One region of the Pseudomonas sp. GGS8 genome, then DNA from elsewhere that is predicted to be linked to it. Evidence: predicted binding sites of a transcription regulator. Region 1 holds the regulator's gene; each other region holds the start of a gene.
What was found. Region 1 encodes FliA, which starts transcription of late flagellar genes. Its sites were predicted from a motif close to CTAAAGTTTNNNNNNNNNNNGCCGNTAA; they were not measured.

Region 1 (4,214 bases):
GAAAGCCTGGCCGGGCGCGGCATCAAATCAAAAAATTATCTGGTCTTGGCAACCACCAGCCAGAAACAGGTTCTAACCGCCGCTTATCACAGTTACAAACGCTGCGGCCTCGCCGGCTGCATCCTGACTAAACTGGATGAAACGGCAAGTCTGGGCGAGGTGTTGAGCCTGGCTATCAGTCATGAGTTGCCGGTGGCTTACCTGACCGATGGTCCGCGGATCCCGGATGATTTGCATCTGCCGCGTCGTCATCAACTGGTCAGCCGCGCCGTTAGCGTGCAAATGCAGGAAGAACCCAGCGAAGAAGCCATGGCTGACATGTTCGCTGATATTTACCACAGCCCGACCAAGCAGGTTGGCTGAGGTATTAATGAACATTTTTTGTACCTACATCGATGGTCTGCCATGCATTGTTCCGATGGTGAACGCGCAGCCAGTAATGTGGCCTCCGTCTAAGTAAGACAAGGTAAAGAAATAACATGGGCAGCATGCATCCCGTACAGGTGATCGCGGTGACCGGCGGCAAAGGTGGCGTCGGGAAGACTAACGTGTCAGTGAACTTGTCCCTGGCTCTAGCTGAGCTCGGCCGGCGCGTCATGCTGCTGGATGCCGATCTGGGGCTGGCGAACGTCGACGTTCTGTTGGGACTGACACCCAAACGCACGCTGGCCGACGTGATCGAAGGTCGCTGTGAGCTGCGTGACGTGTTATTGCAAGGGCCTGGCGGTATCCGCATCGTCCCGGCCGCCTCCGGCACCCAGAGCATGGTTCATCTGAGCCCGGCCCAGCATGCCGGCCTGATTCAGGCGTTCAGCGACATCGGCGACAACCTCGACGTATTGGTGATCGACACCGCTGCGGGCATTGGTGACTCAGTAGTCAGCTTCGTGCGCGCCGCGCAGGAAGTCTTGCTGGTGGTGTGTGACGAGCCGACCTCGATCACCGACGCCTACGCGCTGATCAAATTGCTTAACCGCGACTACGGCATGAACCGATTCCGCGTCCTGGCCAACATGGCGCAGAGCCCGCAGGAAGGCCGCAACCTGTTCGCCAAATTGACCAAGGTCACGGATCGCTTCCTTGACGTCGCCTTACAGTACGTCGGCGCAGTGCCTTACGACGAAAGCGTGCGCAAGGCGGTACAGAAGCAACGCGCGGTGTATGAAGCTTTCCCACGCTCCAAGTGCGCCCTGGCGTTCAAGGCCATTGCGCAGAAAGTCGATACCTGGCCGCTGCCGGCCAACCCGCGTGGGCACCTGGAGTTTTTCGTCGAGCGCCTCGTGCAACAAACGGCAGGACCCGTGTTATGACAGCCAGCGGTTACAACCTCTACAAGCAGTCGGCACGTGACGCGCAGTACGAGCTGATCGAGCGTTACGCGCCACTGGTCAAACGCATTGCCTACCACTTGCTGGCGCGTCTGCCGGCCAGTGTCCAGGTCGAAGACCTGATTCAGGCCGGGATGATCGGCCTGCTAGAAGTATCAACCAAATATGACGCCAGCAAAGGCGCGAGTTTCGAGACGTACGCGGGTATTCGAATCCGCGGCGCGATGCTCGATGAAGTGCGCAAGGGGGACTGGGCGCCACGTTCGGTCCACCGCAATACCCGCATGGTCAGCGACGCGATTCGCTCGATTGAAGCTAAAACCGGCCGTGACGCTAAAGATCACGAAGTTGCGGCCGAACTCCAATTGAGTCTCGACGATTATTACGGGATTTTGAACGACACCCTGGGCAGCCGGTTATTCAGCTTCGACGATCTGTTGCAGGACGGCGAACACGAAGGGCTGCATGAGGATGGCGCGAGTGCTCATCTCGAGCCGTCACGCGATCTGGAAGATGAACGCTTCCAGGCGGCGCTGGCGGACGCGATTGCCAATTTGCCGGAGCGTGAGCGACTGGTGTTGGCGCTGTACTACGACGAAGAGTTGAATCTCAAGGAAATCGGTGAGGTCCTGGGGGTCAGTGAATCTCGGGTCAGCCAGTTACACAGCCAGTGCGCGGCCCGTTTGCGGGGGCGTTTGGGGGAGTGGCGAGCGCGCTGAAGGCAGTGTGGGGACACTGCGAATGGAGCTGGTGTGGTGTTGAACCGTACCGGTCTCGATCTGTTGTGCTCCAGACAGTCATTGAGTGCTTTGCCGGATTGATTGAAATGGCGCGCCCAGGTGCTGGGCGCGTTTAAGACTGCTTGGAGGTCGAATTGGACAAGAACATGAAAATCCTCATCGTTGATGACTTCTCAACGATGCGGCGGATCATAAAAAACCTGTTGCGTGACCTTGGGTTCACCAACACCGCCGAGGCCGATGACGGATTGACCGGGTTGCCGATGCTGCAAAGCGGTAACTTCGATTTTCTGGTGACCGACTGGAACATGCCCGGGATGACCGGCATCGACCTGCTTCGTGCGGTGCGCGCCGATGAAAGGCTCAAGCATCTGCCGGTGCTGATGGTGACCGCTGAAGCCAAGCGCGAGCAGATCATCGAAGCGGCCCAGGCCGGTGTTAACGGCTATGTGGTCAAACCCTTCACGGCCCAGGCGTTGAAAGAAAAAATCGAGAAGATTTTCGAACGCATCGGTTGAGAAACTGCGCCACGGGGGAGCTATGGAGCATATCGAATCTTCAAAGGGCGATTTTGAGTCGACCCTGAAAAAACACGCGGTCGAACTGGTCGAAAGCCTTGAAAAGGGCAGGTTCGGCGACGCTGTGCAACTGATCCATGAGCTCAACCAGACCCGTGACCGTGGCCTGTATCAGGAAGTGGGCAAGCTCACCCGCGAGCTGCATAGCGCGATCGTCAATTTCCAGATTGACCCGCACATGCCGCAAGCCGAGGAAGTGTCTCAGATCACGGATGCCACCGAGCGCCTGTCCTATGTGGTCAAGCTGACCGAGGCCGCGGCCAACCGCACCATGGACCTGGTGGAGAACGCCACGCCGCTGATCAACAGCCTGAGCGACGAAGCTCAGGCGCTGAGCACGGATTGGGGACGGTTCATGCGCCGCGAAGTCGGGGCTGAAGAGTTCCGCGAGTTGGCCCGGCGGGTCGACGGTTTCCTGACACGCAGCAGTGAAGACAACCGCGTCGTGTCGAGCAACCTCAACGACATTCTGCTGGCCCAGGATTACCAGGACCTCACCGGTCAGGTGATCAAGCGTGTGACCCAACTGGTCACCGAAGTTGAAAGCAACCTGCTCAAGCTCGTACTCATGGCCAGTCAGGTAGACCGCTTTGCGGGTATCGAACATGACCGTGAAGCGATGCTGGCTGAAAAAGATCCACAAAAACATCTCTCTCAGGGTGAAGGTCCGCAGATTCATGCCGATAAAAGAGAAGACGTTGTGTCCGGTCAGGACGATGTGGACGATTTGTTATCCAGCCTAGGATTTTAGAGTTTTAGCATTTTAGGTTTTTTAGGTTTTTAGACCTCAGGAGCACCCCCTTAATGAGCTTCGGCGCCGATGAAGAGATCCTTCAGGATTTCCTGGTTGAGGCCGGCGAGATTCTAGAGCAACTGTCCGAGCAGCTGGTCGAGCTGGAAAGCCGACCCGATGATGCGGACTTGCTCAATGCAATTTTTCGCGGTTTTCACACTGTAAAAGGGGGCGCCGGCTTCCTCCAGCTCAACGAGCTGGTGGAGTGCTGTCACATCGCCGAGAACGTGTTCGACATCCTGCGCAAGGGTGAGCGTCGCGTCGACTCGGAACTGATGGACGTGGTTCTCGAAGCGCTGGACGCGGTGAACAGCATGTTCAGCGAAGTCCGTGAACGCAGCCCGATCACGGCTGCCACGCCTGAATTACTCGCGGCGCTGGCCCGTCTGGCCGAGCCGCAAATGGAAGCCGCACCGGCGCCGGTCGCTGAAGTGGTTGAAGCACCGGTCGCTGAAAGCGAATCGGGCGACATTACCGATAACGAATTCGAACAACTGCTGGACTCGCTGAACGCCGTCAAGGCCCAGGCCGAGGCGCCCATAGCGGCTGCTCAGCCTGCTTCGCTGCCTGCCGCCGATGCGGCCGCCAGTGACGAAATCACCGATGCCGAGTTCGAGTCGTTGCTCGATCAACTGCACGGCAAAGGCCAGTTCGCCGCCGATGCCGTGGCCGCAGCGCCCGCTGCACCGGCTGCCCCTAAAGCGGCAGGCGACAGCTCCGACATCACCGATGACGAGTTCGAAGCACTGCTCGACCAGTTGCACGGCAAAGGCAA
Region 2 (4,214 bases), 3.3 Mb from region 1:
ACCCTTCACTTCGTTACCGATTTGGCCCGCCAGCGCGGCGAGGGCGGGGATCAGTTGCGGGGTGGCTTCCTTGTTGCGCATGTAGTCGGTCAGCACCGGGCGTGGATCGGTGGGCATCGGCAGCGGTGTGTTTCTCATCAGGGCTTGCTGGGTGACTTCGGCCACCGCGGCGAATTGCAAGGCCTGATCTGCCGGCATGGTGCGGTTCAGCGCATACGCCATCGGCAAGGTGCCCACCAGAATCAGCATGATCAGGCCCATGCCTTTCTGACCGTCGTTGGAGCCGTGGGCGAACGACACGCCGGTGCAGGTCAGAATCAACATGCCGCGAATCCACCACGGTGGCGGGGTATCACCCTTCGGTGCCTTGTACAGTGCGCGATTTTTGACGAAGACACGCAACGCCAGCAGCAACAACGCGGCAAACGCGAAGCCGATCAGCGGTGACAGCAGCAACGCGTAACCGACCTTGGTCGCCTGGGCCCAGTCCACGCCACTGGTGCCGTCGCGGCCGTGCATCAAGGCATTGGCCACGCCGACGCCGATGATCGAACCGATCAGGGTGTGCGACGAAGAGGCCGGCAAGCCCAGCCACCAGGTGCCGAGGTTCCACAGGATGGCGGCGATCAACAGGGCGAAGATCATCGCGAAACCGGCAGAGGATCCGACCTGCAGAATCAGCTCCACCGGCAGCAGGGCAATGATGCCGAACGCCACCGCGCCGCTGGACAGCAACACCCCCAGAAAGTTGAAGAACCCGGACCAGGCCACGGCGAAATTCGGCGGCAAGGAGTGGGTGTAAATCACCGTTGCCACGGCGTTGGCGGTGTCGTGAAAACCGTTGACGAATTCAAAACCCAAGGCAATCAGTAGCGCGACGCCCAACAGCAGAAACGGCGTCCAGGTGGTGACCACCGTGCCGAGCTCGCTCATGTCGTGCATCAGGCTGTAGGCGGTAAACAGCAGCCCGCTGCCCAGCACGGCAAAGAACATCACGAAGGTGAGGAGGCCGGGTTTTTTATCGAACTGCGGCCTGGCGCTGCTGGCGGGCGCCTGGGAGGCGGCGGTGAAGGAAGGCGTAGCCATGCCGGATAATCCTGAGCGGAGAAGGAGTATCGGCCATGATCGTTGCTAAATATTACAGTGAGACTGCGCTGGGTCAGTGTTTGGTTTTTTTGTTGCCTGTCGATCTGGGATCACGCCGATATTGGGCGTTCACAATACCTGTGGCGAGGGGGCTTGCCCCCGTTGGGCTGCGCAGCGGCCCCTATCCGGTTTATTCATTCAAACCGCATTCTCTGGTTTTACGACTGCTTCGCAGCCGAACGGGGCGATGCGGCGTTCCGACAAGCCCCCTCGCCACAGGATTGGGATAAGGCCCTGGTTCTTTGCTTAATAATCGCGTCGCTTGCGAAACGCCCAGCGCCCGGCAATCAGGGTAAACGTCGCAACCAGCGCCACCAGAATCCAGAACCCCTCCGGATCCCCGGCCAGCGGCACCCCGCCGACGTTCATGCCGAAGAAACCGGCAATGATGTTGATCGGCAGCGCCAGCACCGTGACCACGGTCAGGGTGAACAGCGTGCGGTTGCTCTGTTCGTTGAGGTTGGCGGCGATTTCTTCCTGCAGCAGCTTGATCCGTTCACCCAGCGCGGTGAGGTCGTTGATGATCAGCGCAAACTCCTCGGTGGATTTGCGCAGCTCCTTGACGTCCTCCTTCTGCAACCATTGCGGCGGACGATTGAGCAGGCGCAGCAACGAGCCCGGCTCCAGCGCCAGCAACCGTTGCAGGCGCACCAGCACCCGGCGGTTGGCGCCCAGTTCGGCGCGGTTGGTGGACAGGCGCGACGACAGCAACTCATCTTCGATCTGGTCGACACTGAGGCTGGTCTTGCGCACGATCTGCGTCAGCACTTCGCCCTGATCACGCAGCAAATGCACCAGCAGTTCCAGCGGCGAGCGAAAGCATTCACCGGCCTTCACCGAAGAGCGCAGCTTGTCCACCGAGTGCAGCGGTTGCAGGCGCGCGCTGATGATCAGCCGACTGCGGGCGCAGACCCACAGCGTCGAGACATCCGAGGAAACCATGCTGCTGAGGTTGAACACCACGTCGTTGACCACCGCCAGCAACGCCGAATCGACATGCTCGATGCGCGTCGAACGGGACCCTTCATGCAAGGCTTCGAAAAACTCGTCGGGTAATTCCAGGTGGCTTTTCATCCAGCGCTCGCACGCGGCATGGGCCAGGTTCAGGTGCAGCCAGAGAAACTCATCACTGTCGTGCGGTTGTTGCAGGCAGTGCAACGCCTTGGCCGAATCGATCTCTCGACCGCGCTCGCCGGGGCGAAAACTGAAACCGTAAAGCAGGCCGAACAAGTCGGAATCGCGATGGCGTTGGTCAATGCTGTGGTTCATGAAGTCTCGCTGCGAGGAGGCGCCTGTCGCGGGTTTCACAGGTTCACTTGAGCCTCATCATTGCAAGCGCTCATGACGGTTTTGTGACGGTGAGGTGTACGCAAACGATTGCGATACCGATGGTCGGATTCTCCTCAAGAACCGCTCTGGCAGGCCGATCACGGTTGGGTTAAGTTTGCGCGCCTTCGGCCAAGGGCCAATGTGGGAGACAGGGATGTCCGGATACTTTTCACGCCTTCATCCGCGTGCCTCATTCCTGTTTTGAGTACTTCCCGATGTCTTTACAAAAGTCCCTTCGAGCACAAATTCTCGCCCTGTTGAGCGGCAGCCTGTTGGCGATGTTGCTGATCGCTTTGGCCAGCTTTCACTTTCTGTCCAACGGTGTTCAGAGCTACGCGAATCTGATTGAAGGCCCGTTGCGCACCTCGCAATTGATCGATGAAGCCAACCTGCAATTCAAGGTGCAGGTTCAGGAGTGGAAAAACGTCCTGCTGCGCGGCAAGCAGCCAGCGGACCTGGACAAATACTGGAAGCAATTCGAGGACGGCCAGCGCAACGTGCAGGGCATCCTGAGCGAGCTGGCCGGGCAGAAAGGCATCGAGCCGCAACTCAAGACTCGCATCGAACGTTTGCGTGAAGAGCATCGTCTCCTGGGGGCGGCCTATCTGAAGGGGCGTGATGCCTACGTGGCGGCGGGTGCCGACCCCGCGGCCGGCGACAACGCGGTCAAGGGCATGGACCGTGCCGCCAGCGAACAGATGAATGAGCTGGTCAGCGAATTGCGCAAACAGGGCACCGAGCAATCGAAGCTGATCAGCGCCAGCGCCGATCGCACCGTGTTGCTGGGGATCGTGGTGATGCTGCTGTCGGGTCTACTGATTGGCCTGTTGAGTCTGTGGCTGGTCAATCGCAACCTGGTGGAGCCGATCCGCAAACTGATTGACTACGTGGCGCAACTCAGTCAGGGCCGGTTCGCCGAACGTGTGGCCAGCACCCGTCAGGACGAGTTGGGTAACCTGGCCAGGGCCGCCAACACCTTGCGCGATTTCCTCGCCGAAACCTTCAGTCGTTTGCAGCGCAGCGCGTCGGACCTGGACAGTGCCAGCGGTGAACTGAACTCGATTGCCGGCCTTATGGCCAGCGGCACCAACGAGCAGTTCAATCGCACCGATCAGGTGGCCACGGCGATGAACGAAATGTCCGCCACCGCGCAAGAAGTCGCGCGCCACGCCGCCGATGCGGCACGTGCGGCTGACGAAGCCGATCAGTCCGCCCAGCAGGGCGAGAAGGTCATGCAGGGCACCATCCACACCATCACCCAAATGCGCGGCGAAATCGCCAACACCGCGACGGTCATCCGTCGTCTGGAAGAAGACAGCGGGCGCATCGGCAAAGTGCTGGAAGTGATTCGCGGCATCGCCGAACAAACCAACCTGCTGGCGCTCAACGCGGCAATCGAAGCGGCCCGTGCCGGTGAAGCCGGGCGTGGTTTTGCGGTGGTCGCCGATGAAGTACGCAGCCTGGCCCAGCGCACGGCAGCGTCGATCATCGAGATCAACCAGATCATTCAAACCGTGCAAACCGGTGCGGTAGACGCGGCACAAGCCATCGAAAGCGGCCAGTCGCGTAGTGAGCAAAGCGTCGAGCAAGTCACCCAGGCTGGCGCCATGCTCGAGCGGATCACCCATGCCGTGGAAGCCATTCGCGACATGAACCGCCAGATCGCCACCGCCGCCGAAGAGCAGACCTCGGTGGCCGAAGACATCTCGCGCAACCTCACCGAAATCACCAGCATCGCC
Region 3 (4,214 bases), 1.8 Mb from region 1:
CGACGGCACCCTCAAGCGCCTGGGCGTGGAAACCCTGGATTTGTACTACCAGCACCGCATCGATCCGCAGGTGGCCATCGAGGAAACCGTCGGCGCCATGGCCGAACTGGTGAAGGCCGGCAAAGTGCGTTACCTGGGATTGAGTGAAGCCTCGGTGGCCACACTGGAGCGAGCGCACAAGGTTCATCCGATCAGCGCCCTGCAAAGCGAATATTCGCTGTGGAGCCGCGATCAGGAAGAGAACGGTTGCCTCGCCGCGTGCCGGCGCCTGGGCGTGGCCTTTGTACCTTACAGCCCGCTGGGTCGGGGCTTTTTGACCGGGGCACTGAATAGCCCGGATGACTTCGCCGCCGACGACTACCGTCGCTTCAGCCCGCGTTTCCAAGGGGAAAACTTCGCCAAAAACCTGTTGCTGGTGCAGCAGGTACAAACGTTGGCCGCCGACAAGGGCGTGACGGCCGGCCAACTGGCGTTAGCCTGGGTCTTGGCTCAAGGGGAATACCTGATCCCGATTCCGGGCACCAAACAGCGTAAATACCTGGAAGAAAATGTGGCCGCGCTGGAGGTGAAGCTGAGTCGCGAAGAGTTGCAGGCCCTGGAAGCGATATTCCCGGCCAATGCCACCGCTGGCTTGCGCTACCCAGAAGAGGTCATGAAGTTGCTCGACCGGTAGCCGTTGCCTGGCCCGCTCGACAGTTCGAGCGGGCCTACGCTGCCAAACATCAGGCCCTGGCTTTGACGCCCTTGTCATTGGGGACCGTTGTCCCGTTGCCCTTGCCGTAAGTTTGCAGGTTCTGCAATACGTAGATCGCCGTCTTGTATTCCGGAATCAAGCCAGCGGCGTACTTGTCACCCTTGATGCTGTTGTTCTGGATGGCGTCCAGTTGTGTGGCGAAATACTCCAGTGCATTGAATTTCGCATCCGGGTCTTTCTGTACGCCAAACCGGTCGAACTTGTCGCCGGCATTGAGCAAGGTCATCGAAGTAATATCGGAAATCAGGCCTTTGCTTCTCAAGAACGCACTGAGATTACCCAGTTGTTTGGCGGAGACATTTTCCGGGTCGAAGCCCTTGATGTTCCGGTGCAGTTTCTGTTCATCCATTTTCGCCGTGTTCAGCGCATTTGGATTGTTTCCCACCATTGCCAGCATCTGCTTGACCCTGGCGCTATGGGTGGCAGGCTTGCTGCTGCCCGCGTCCCTGACCAGCAATCCTGCCTTGCTCGTCCAGCTACCTGTGTAACCGATTGTCATGACCGGGCTCCCGACTGCATGGCTGGATGCCCATCATCCAGAACACGCAGACGTCCTTGTGAGGCGACCATAATAAGTTCCTTGTTTAACCGAGTTAGTGCGGGCGAGTATCGACGCACGCACTAGTGCCACCAACAAATATTTCTGTTTTTTACAATTCTTGTACATTTACGACACATATCAAAAAAGCACCTTGTTTCATTGGCCGCCCTCATCTTTTCGATAGAGGTTCAGGCAACTAAAAACAACTTTATGTACGCGTTGGTTAGTTCGTTTTTATCAAGTTCGACACTTCCCGCCTTACACCCCCCGTCACCCCGGCAAAATCCTGCACGATCGTACCTAAAGCTCAGCCTTCGCGCGCCGATAGCCCTTTAACGCCACCGATTTTCACCCCCTAACCAATAATAAAAACGCTGCACAAGGACCGGTCCCATGCCCGCATTCCGTACCATTCAGGCTCGCTACACGCTGTTTCTGGTCCTGTTCATCCTGCTGCTATCCGTGTTGACTGTGGCTGGCATCAGCCAGTTGGTCGCGCCGAAGCTGCGTCACACCGAAGAACAGGTCGCCCTCAATCGCATCGCCGAAGTGGCCGAGCAAATCCAGGGTGAGCTGAACAAGGTACAAGCCCAGCAGCGCAGCATTACCCAGACCATTCCCCTGCTCGACAGCGCCACCATCGACACGGTGCTGCCAGGCCTGGTCGATCAGTACGGTGAATTGAAAGTCTTTGGTGGCGGGATCTGGCCGTTGCCCGGTCAGCGCGAAGCCGGGCGCAACAAGTTCAGCACCTTCTGGCACCGCGATGCCTCGGGCAAACTGGCGGTCAACACGTTCTGGAACAGCGACGCCGCGCCCAATTATTACGACCAGACCTGGTACAAGGGCGGCATGCAGACCCCGCGTGGCCAATGCGCCTGGGCCGCCGCCTATAAAGATGACGCCAGTGCCGAACCGCGCACCAACTGCGCCATGGCCATTCAGAAAAACGGCGCGGCATACGGCGTCTCGACCATCGACGTGACCCTGGGCTTCTTCAACGACCTGGTGGCGCGCAAGGAAAGAGACCTGGGTGCCGAGATGCTGATTGTCGAGGGCGACGGCAAGATCATCAGCAACAGCTCGCGGATCAGCGGGCCGATCGTGTTGAAAAACATTAGCGAGCTGGCTGCCAGCTCGCCGTTTGCCGCTCAGATCAAGGCTGGCCTGACGCAGCGTGACCAACCCCTGCAACGGGTCGAGTTCGATAACAACGGCGAAGCCAGCACCTTCTTCATGCGTCCGATCGAAGGCACGCCGTGGTTCCTCGCCACCGCCCTGCCGACCCGGCTGATCACCGCCCAGCGTGACGATGTGCTGAACACGTTGAGCCTGTTGCAGATTCCGATGGTGATCCTGCTGGTGTTGCTGCAGGTGTACGCCATCCGCCAACTGATCCAGCGCATGAAAGCCCTGAAAGCCAACATCGACGCTTTGTCCACGGGTGATGCCGACCTGACCCGACGCATCACCATCCGTGTCGAAGACGAACTGGGCGCCATCGGCCATTCGGTCAACGCCTTCATTGCCTACTTGCAGAACATGATCGGCGAAGTCACCCAGGCCACCGGCGCGATGGCGTCGAGCCTGGAGAACCTGCAACGGACTTCCGCGCATACCAGCCAGATTCTGGTGCGTCACGCCTCGGAAACCGATCAGACCGTCACCGCCATCACCGAGATGAGTTCGACCGCCGATAGCGTTGCGCAAAACGCCGCCGAAACCGCCGCCTTCACCCAACGCGCCAACGAACACGCGGATCGCTCCCGCGTGGTCGTCGGCGAAGCGTCCAGCAGTGTGGTGGCGTTGATTGACGAAGTGGCGAGTGCCACCCATAAAGTTGAAAGCATGCAACAGGATGCCCAACGCATCACCGAGATTCTCGGGGTGATTGGCGACATTGCCGGGCAAACCAACTTGCTCGCGCTCAACGCGGCCATCGAAGCGGCCCGAGCCGGGGAGCAAGGTCGTGGGTTCGCGGTGGTCGCCGATGAAGTCCGCGCCCTCGCCGCCCGCACACAGGCGAGCACTTCGGAAATCAACGAAATGCTGTCTCGCCTGACCCAAGGCGTGAGTTCCTCGGTCAGTGCCATGGAAAACACCCAGGCCAGCTGCCAGTCAGCCGCCGATGCCACGGCCCGGGTCAACGCCGGCCTGGATGAAATGGCCGGTTCCGTCAGCCACATTAATAGCCTGAGCACCCAGATCGCCACCGCTGCCGAGCAGCAAAGCGCCTTGACCGAAGAGATCAATCGCAGCATGGTGCAGATCCGCCACATGGTCGACCAACTGGTGCAAAGCGGCCAGGCCAGCGAACTCAACACCCGGCAATTGCTGGAGGCCAACAACCGGGTGAGCGCGATCATGGGGCGGTTCAAGGTTCGTTGACTGTGCCCCCTGAAGGCCGATTTTCGACGCTCAGGGGGCAAACCTGACAATTTTGTCATTGCGCGCTCATACAGCTGACAGCATTGATCTGCGATGATCTTGTATAACTTCGAAACACTCGCGCAATGCCCAGTCGGATAAAAGAGTCAAAATGTATCTTTTTGGCCGCAACCCGAGACGAAACTCCCATGCGAACCCACCTGCGTCTGGCCGCCCTGAGCGCCCTCTTCATCTCCTCCCTGGCCCAGGCCGCCGATCTGATCCCGATCGAAGTTCACCGCGACGCCAATTGCGGCTGCTGCAAAAAATGGGTCAGCCATCTGGAGGCCAACGGTTTCAAGGTCGAAGACCACGTTGAAGCCGACATGAGCCAGTTCAAGCAACAACACGGCGTGCCGCCTCGCCTGGCGTCGTGCCACACCGCCTTGATCAACGGCAAATTCGTCGAAGGCCATGTGCCGGCCGATCAAGTGCTGGCCTTGAACAAGCGTGACGATCTGCTGGGGGTTGCCGCCCCCGGCATGCCGATGG
Region 4 (4,214 bases), 2.6 Mb from region 1:
GTTGTGCGCGGCGCTGCCCAAGGTGTCGGCCATGGCGACGGCCAACATCGCCGCCAGTACCGGCGCCGTGCGCAAACCCTGGCGCAGGGCCTGCCATTCGCCCTGTTTGTGAAGAGGTTCATCACCGCTGGGGGCCGGTCCGCAAAACCGCAGTGGCACAATCAGCAGCGCCGCCAGCAGGTACGTGACCACGTTCAGCGCAAATACTGTTTCAAAGCCAAACCCCGCCACCAACAGCCCCGACACCAGACTCCCGCTGACCATCGCCGCAGACGACGCCGAGGTTATCCAGGCGTTGGTCTTGAGTAATTGCGCCTCTTCGATCAGGTGCGGCAATTGGCTGTTGAGGCCGATGGCAAACATCGAATTACCCAACCCCAGGCCGAACGCGATCAGCGGTAACAGCAGCGCTTGCTGGGCCACTGGCAGCATCAACAGCAGACCCAGCAAACCGGCGCGCAGCAGATCGAAGGCAATCAGCGGCAGGCGCCCGGCCCAGCGGCGATAGAACCGGGTGCCGATCAGGCTGGCCAGGATCCCCCCGGTGACACGGCTGGCGAGGAAGATACCGACACTCATGGCGCTATTGCTGAGCAGGTAGACGTAGGTAGCCAGGGCGACCATGTTGAGGAAAGCGCCGAAGTCCGAAATCAGCCGGGCGGCGATGATCAGTTGGGCATTGCGGGTGAATGGCGTGTTCACAATCAATCCTTGAATGTGGGGAGTGTGGCCGTTGTGGATTGTCTGGTCTGACCCCATCGCGGGCAAGCCACGCTCCCACAGGTCAGGTGTCGATCATGGAATCAGGGGGCGACACAAAACCTGTGGGAGCGGGCTTGCCCGCGATGCAGACAACGTGGTCCCGAAAAAAACATCGACAAAAAACCCGGCCAAAGCCGGGTTTTGGGTCAACCGGTCACTGCATCCACGGTGGAGGCGGTTCTTCGGTTTTGCCCGGTGGCGCATCGTCTGCCGCCCGAACTGCCTGGCGACGCTCTTCGTCGAGACGGGCCGCCTCGATCTCGCGCATGATCCCGCCCACGTCCGCCAGCTCTTCCGGCTCGTCGAACTCGCCAGTCAACACACTGGCCGGGTGCAAGGTGCCGGCTTCGTACAACGCCCACATTTCCTTGGCGTACTTGGTGCGTTTCAACTCCGGTGCAAAGCGACCGAAGTACGACGCCATGTTGCCCACGTCCCGTTCCAGCATGCTGAACGCGTGGTTGTTGCCCGCCGCATCCACTGCTTGCGGCAGGTCGATGATGACCGGGCCGGTCGGTGTCAGCAGCACGTTGAACTCGGACAGGTCACCGTGCACCAGACCGGTACACAACATCAGCACGATTTGCGAGATCAGATACGCGTGATATTCGCGTGCCTGGTCCGGCTCCAGCACCACATCGTTCAGGCGCGGCGCGGCATCGCCGTACTCGTCGGCTACCAGCTCCATCAGCAGCACGCCTTCGAGGAAGTCATACGGCTTGGGCACCCGCACGCCCGCGCTGGCCAGACGGAACAGCGCCGCCACTTCAGCGTTCTGCCAGGCGTCTTCGGTTTCCTTGCGGCCAAACTTGGAGCCCTTGGCCATCGCGCGAGCCTGCCGGCTGTTGCGCACCTTGCGGCCTTCCTGATACTCGGCCGCCTGACGAAAACTGCGTTTGTTCGCCTCCTTGTAGACCTTGGCACAACGCAGCTCGTTGCCGCAGCGCACCACATAAACAGCTGCTTCTTTACCACTCATGAGTGGGCGCAGCACCTCGTCGACCAGACCGTCCTCGATCAGGGGTTCAATGCGTTTTGGAGTCTTCATCAGCTTTTATTGTGGGTCCTTTATTACCAAACACGCGAAAGTCATTCGTTATACGGCAATCCTCTCATTCGCGGGAGGGGTTGCCGACCTATGAACGTTCCCATGAACATCAAGAAGCACACAATGTGCCGGATTAATCAGGCAAAACTCATCGACCGCCCCGATCATAGCTGAGCGAGAACCACTTGTTGACGACGGAGTGCCAAGGTATTTGCGACAGAATCTAACCTCGATCCCTGGCGTTCGCAGGATTTTTCTCAAAAGACCTCAATTTCCCCGCGCCTCAGCCGAAGCCATTAGAGAGAAAAGGAATTGTCTGACAATCGCCTCGACAACCATCAAGAAGGCGCGCTCAAGGATCGGGGCATATCAAACGTTTCGGCTGCCAATAATCCGCGAGTCATCAGTACTGCGTGGGCCTACAAGAAAAACTGGAGCGCGGATGAACATCAAACAGAAGTTGACCTGGGCGTTTGCAATCATCGCCTGCTTGCCCGTGGTGCTGGTCGCCACCCTCGTTGTGCTGAACTTGCGCAGCGATGCCAAGGACAATTTTGTCGACGGCAGTGGCCGCGAGATTCGTCAGGTCAGCAATGCCATGCAACTGTTCTTTGATGGCATCAGCCAGAACGTTGACTACCTGGCGACCCAACCGCTGATCAAGAACTCCGACGACAGCCTCAAAACCTACATGAGCGCCAACGCCGAGAGCATTCCCCAAGGCGAGATGGACAAGAAGGTCTTCGCCCTTCTCCAGGACCTGGGCAACACTCACCCAGCCTACGCTTATGCGATTCTCGGGACGGCGGCGGGCGGTTACGTGTCCTGGCCGGACGATGCGAAGCTGAGCAATTACGACCCGCGCCAGCGCCCGTGGTACAAGGCGGCCCAGGCCAAGCCAGGCAAGCCGTTTCGCACCGAGGCCTATTATTGGGCTCAGGATGACGCGACCTACGTCAGCACCGTGCGCACCATCGATAACAAACTCGGCAGCAATGGCGGCGTGGTCAGCATCGACGTAACGCTCAAGCAGCTCACCGAAATCGTCAAACAGATCAAACTCGGCGAAACCGGCTACCTGATGCTGGTGGAAAACACCGGCACGGTGCTGGTCGATCCGAAGCAACCGGAACACAACTTCAAAGCCCTGAGCAGCCTCGGTGACGGCTACGCGCAACTCGGCAAGGCCGGCAAAGGGCTGGTAGAGGTTGAGCTCAATGGCGAGCGCTACATGGCCAACGTCTGGCCGTCGGAGCAACTGGGCTGGACCTTTATCGGCCTGATCAAGCAGACCGACGTGATGAGTGCGGCCACTCAACTGACCTGGCTGATCGCGATCATCGCGGCAGTACTGGCGGTGTTCTTCGCCATCGTCGGCGCCAGTTTCGCCAGCCTGATCGTGCGGCCGATCCGCAGCGTGGCCAGCGGCCTGGAAGGCATCGCCCAGGGTGAAGGCGACCTGACCAAGAACCTGCACATCCGTGGCAACGACGAAACCGCGCAACTGGCCAACTGGTTCAACCAGTTTCTGGCGGCGATCCGCAATCTGATTCAAAACATCGGCGGCGCCGCGACCAGGATCCTCGCCACCTCCAAGAGCTCGACCCAGGTGTCCAGCGACATGGCCGAAGCCGCCGGGCGTCAGCGTGAAGCGGTGGACATGGTGTCCACGGCGTTCCACGAAATGGTCGCCACCGCCAACGAAGTCGCGCGCTCTTGCAGCCAGGCCGCCGAGTCGGCCGACAGCGGTCAGCGCCAGGCGCGTGAAGGTCAGCAGCAGATTGATGCCGCGGTGAGCAGTGTCGATCGCTTGAGCCAGGAAATCGAACAATCGGCGCAATCGATGCAACAGCTTGAGCGCGATAGCAACGACATTCAGTCGATCCTCGGGACCATTCGCTCTATCGCCGAACAGACCAACCTGCTGGCGCTGAACGCCGCCATCGAAGCAGCCCGGGCCGGTGAACAGGGTCGTGGCTTTGCGGTGGTAGCGGATGAAGTTCGCGCCCTGGCCAAACGAACTGCCGATTCCACGGCGGAAATCGACGGCCTGCTGGGCAACTTGGCCAAGCGCACCAGCCAGGTGACGCAGCAGATGCATGCGAGCCTGGAGGTGTCTCAGCAATCGGTGACCCGCATCGGTGAAGCACGCAGCAGCTTTGGGCAGATCCGTGAGTCGGTGGATGTGATTCGCGACATGAACACGCAGATCGCCACGGCGGCTGAAGAACAGCATCAGGTGGCGGAAGACATCAACCGGCATATCAGCCAGATTCATGGCGATGCGCAGTTGGTGGCGGAACTGGCGAACTCGGCGCGGCTGGACTCTCAGAGCCTGGCGGGATTGTCGAATGAGCTGGATGGGTTGGTTCGCCGCTTCAGAACCTGACCAGATACCGGTGGC

Region 2: the regulator FliA is predicted to act here: its motif matches at 2,549-2,576, upstream of J3D54_RS01500 (methyl-accepting chemotaxis protein).
Region 3: the regulator FliA is predicted to act here: its motif matches at 1,596-1,623, upstream of J3D54_RS24560 (methyl-accepting chemotaxis protein).
Region 4: the regulator FliA is predicted to act here: its motif matches at 2,077-2,104, upstream of J3D54_RS04880 (methyl-accepting chemotaxis protein).

What each region holds. Positions count from the first base shown of each region.
Region 1 is NZ_JALJWF010000001.1:3,653,696-3,657,909, forward strand. It holds gene flhF (flagellar biosynthesis protein FlhF) at 1-363, shown strand, start outside; gene fleN (flagellar synthesis regulator FleN) at 480-1,310, shown strand; gene fliA (RNA polymerase sigma factor FliA) at 1,307-2,047, shown strand; gene J3D54_RS16520 (chemotaxis response regulator CheY) at 2,215-2,586, shown strand; gene J3D54_RS16525 (protein phosphatase CheZ) at 2,609-3,397, shown strand; gene J3D54_RS16530 (chemotaxis protein CheA) at 3,451-4,214, shown strand, end outside.
Region 2 is NZ_JALJWF010000001.1:325,850-330,063, reverse strand. It holds gene J3D54_RS01510 (inorganic phosphate transporter) at 1-1,086, opposite strand, end outside; gene J3D54_RS01505 (transporter) at 1,393-2,415, opposite strand; gene J3D54_RS01500 (methyl-accepting chemotaxis protein) at 2,691-4,214, shown strand, end outside.
Region 3 is NZ_JALJWF010000001.1:5,503,479-5,507,692, forward strand. It holds gene J3D54_RS24550 (aldo/keto reductase) at 1-673, shown strand, start outside; gene J3D54_RS24555 (hypothetical protein) at 723-1,253, opposite strand; gene J3D54_RS24560 (methyl-accepting chemotaxis protein) at 1,689-3,683, shown strand; gene J3D54_RS24565 (DUF411 domain-containing protein) at 3,872-4,214, shown strand, end outside.
Region 4 is NZ_JALJWF010000001.1:1,093,768-1,097,981, forward strand. It holds gene J3D54_RS04870 (MFS transporter) at 1-702, opposite strand, end outside; gene J3D54_RS04875 (PA4780 family RIO1-like protein kinase) at 917-1,810, opposite strand; gene J3D54_RS04880 (methyl-accepting chemotaxis protein) at 2,253-4,199, shown strand.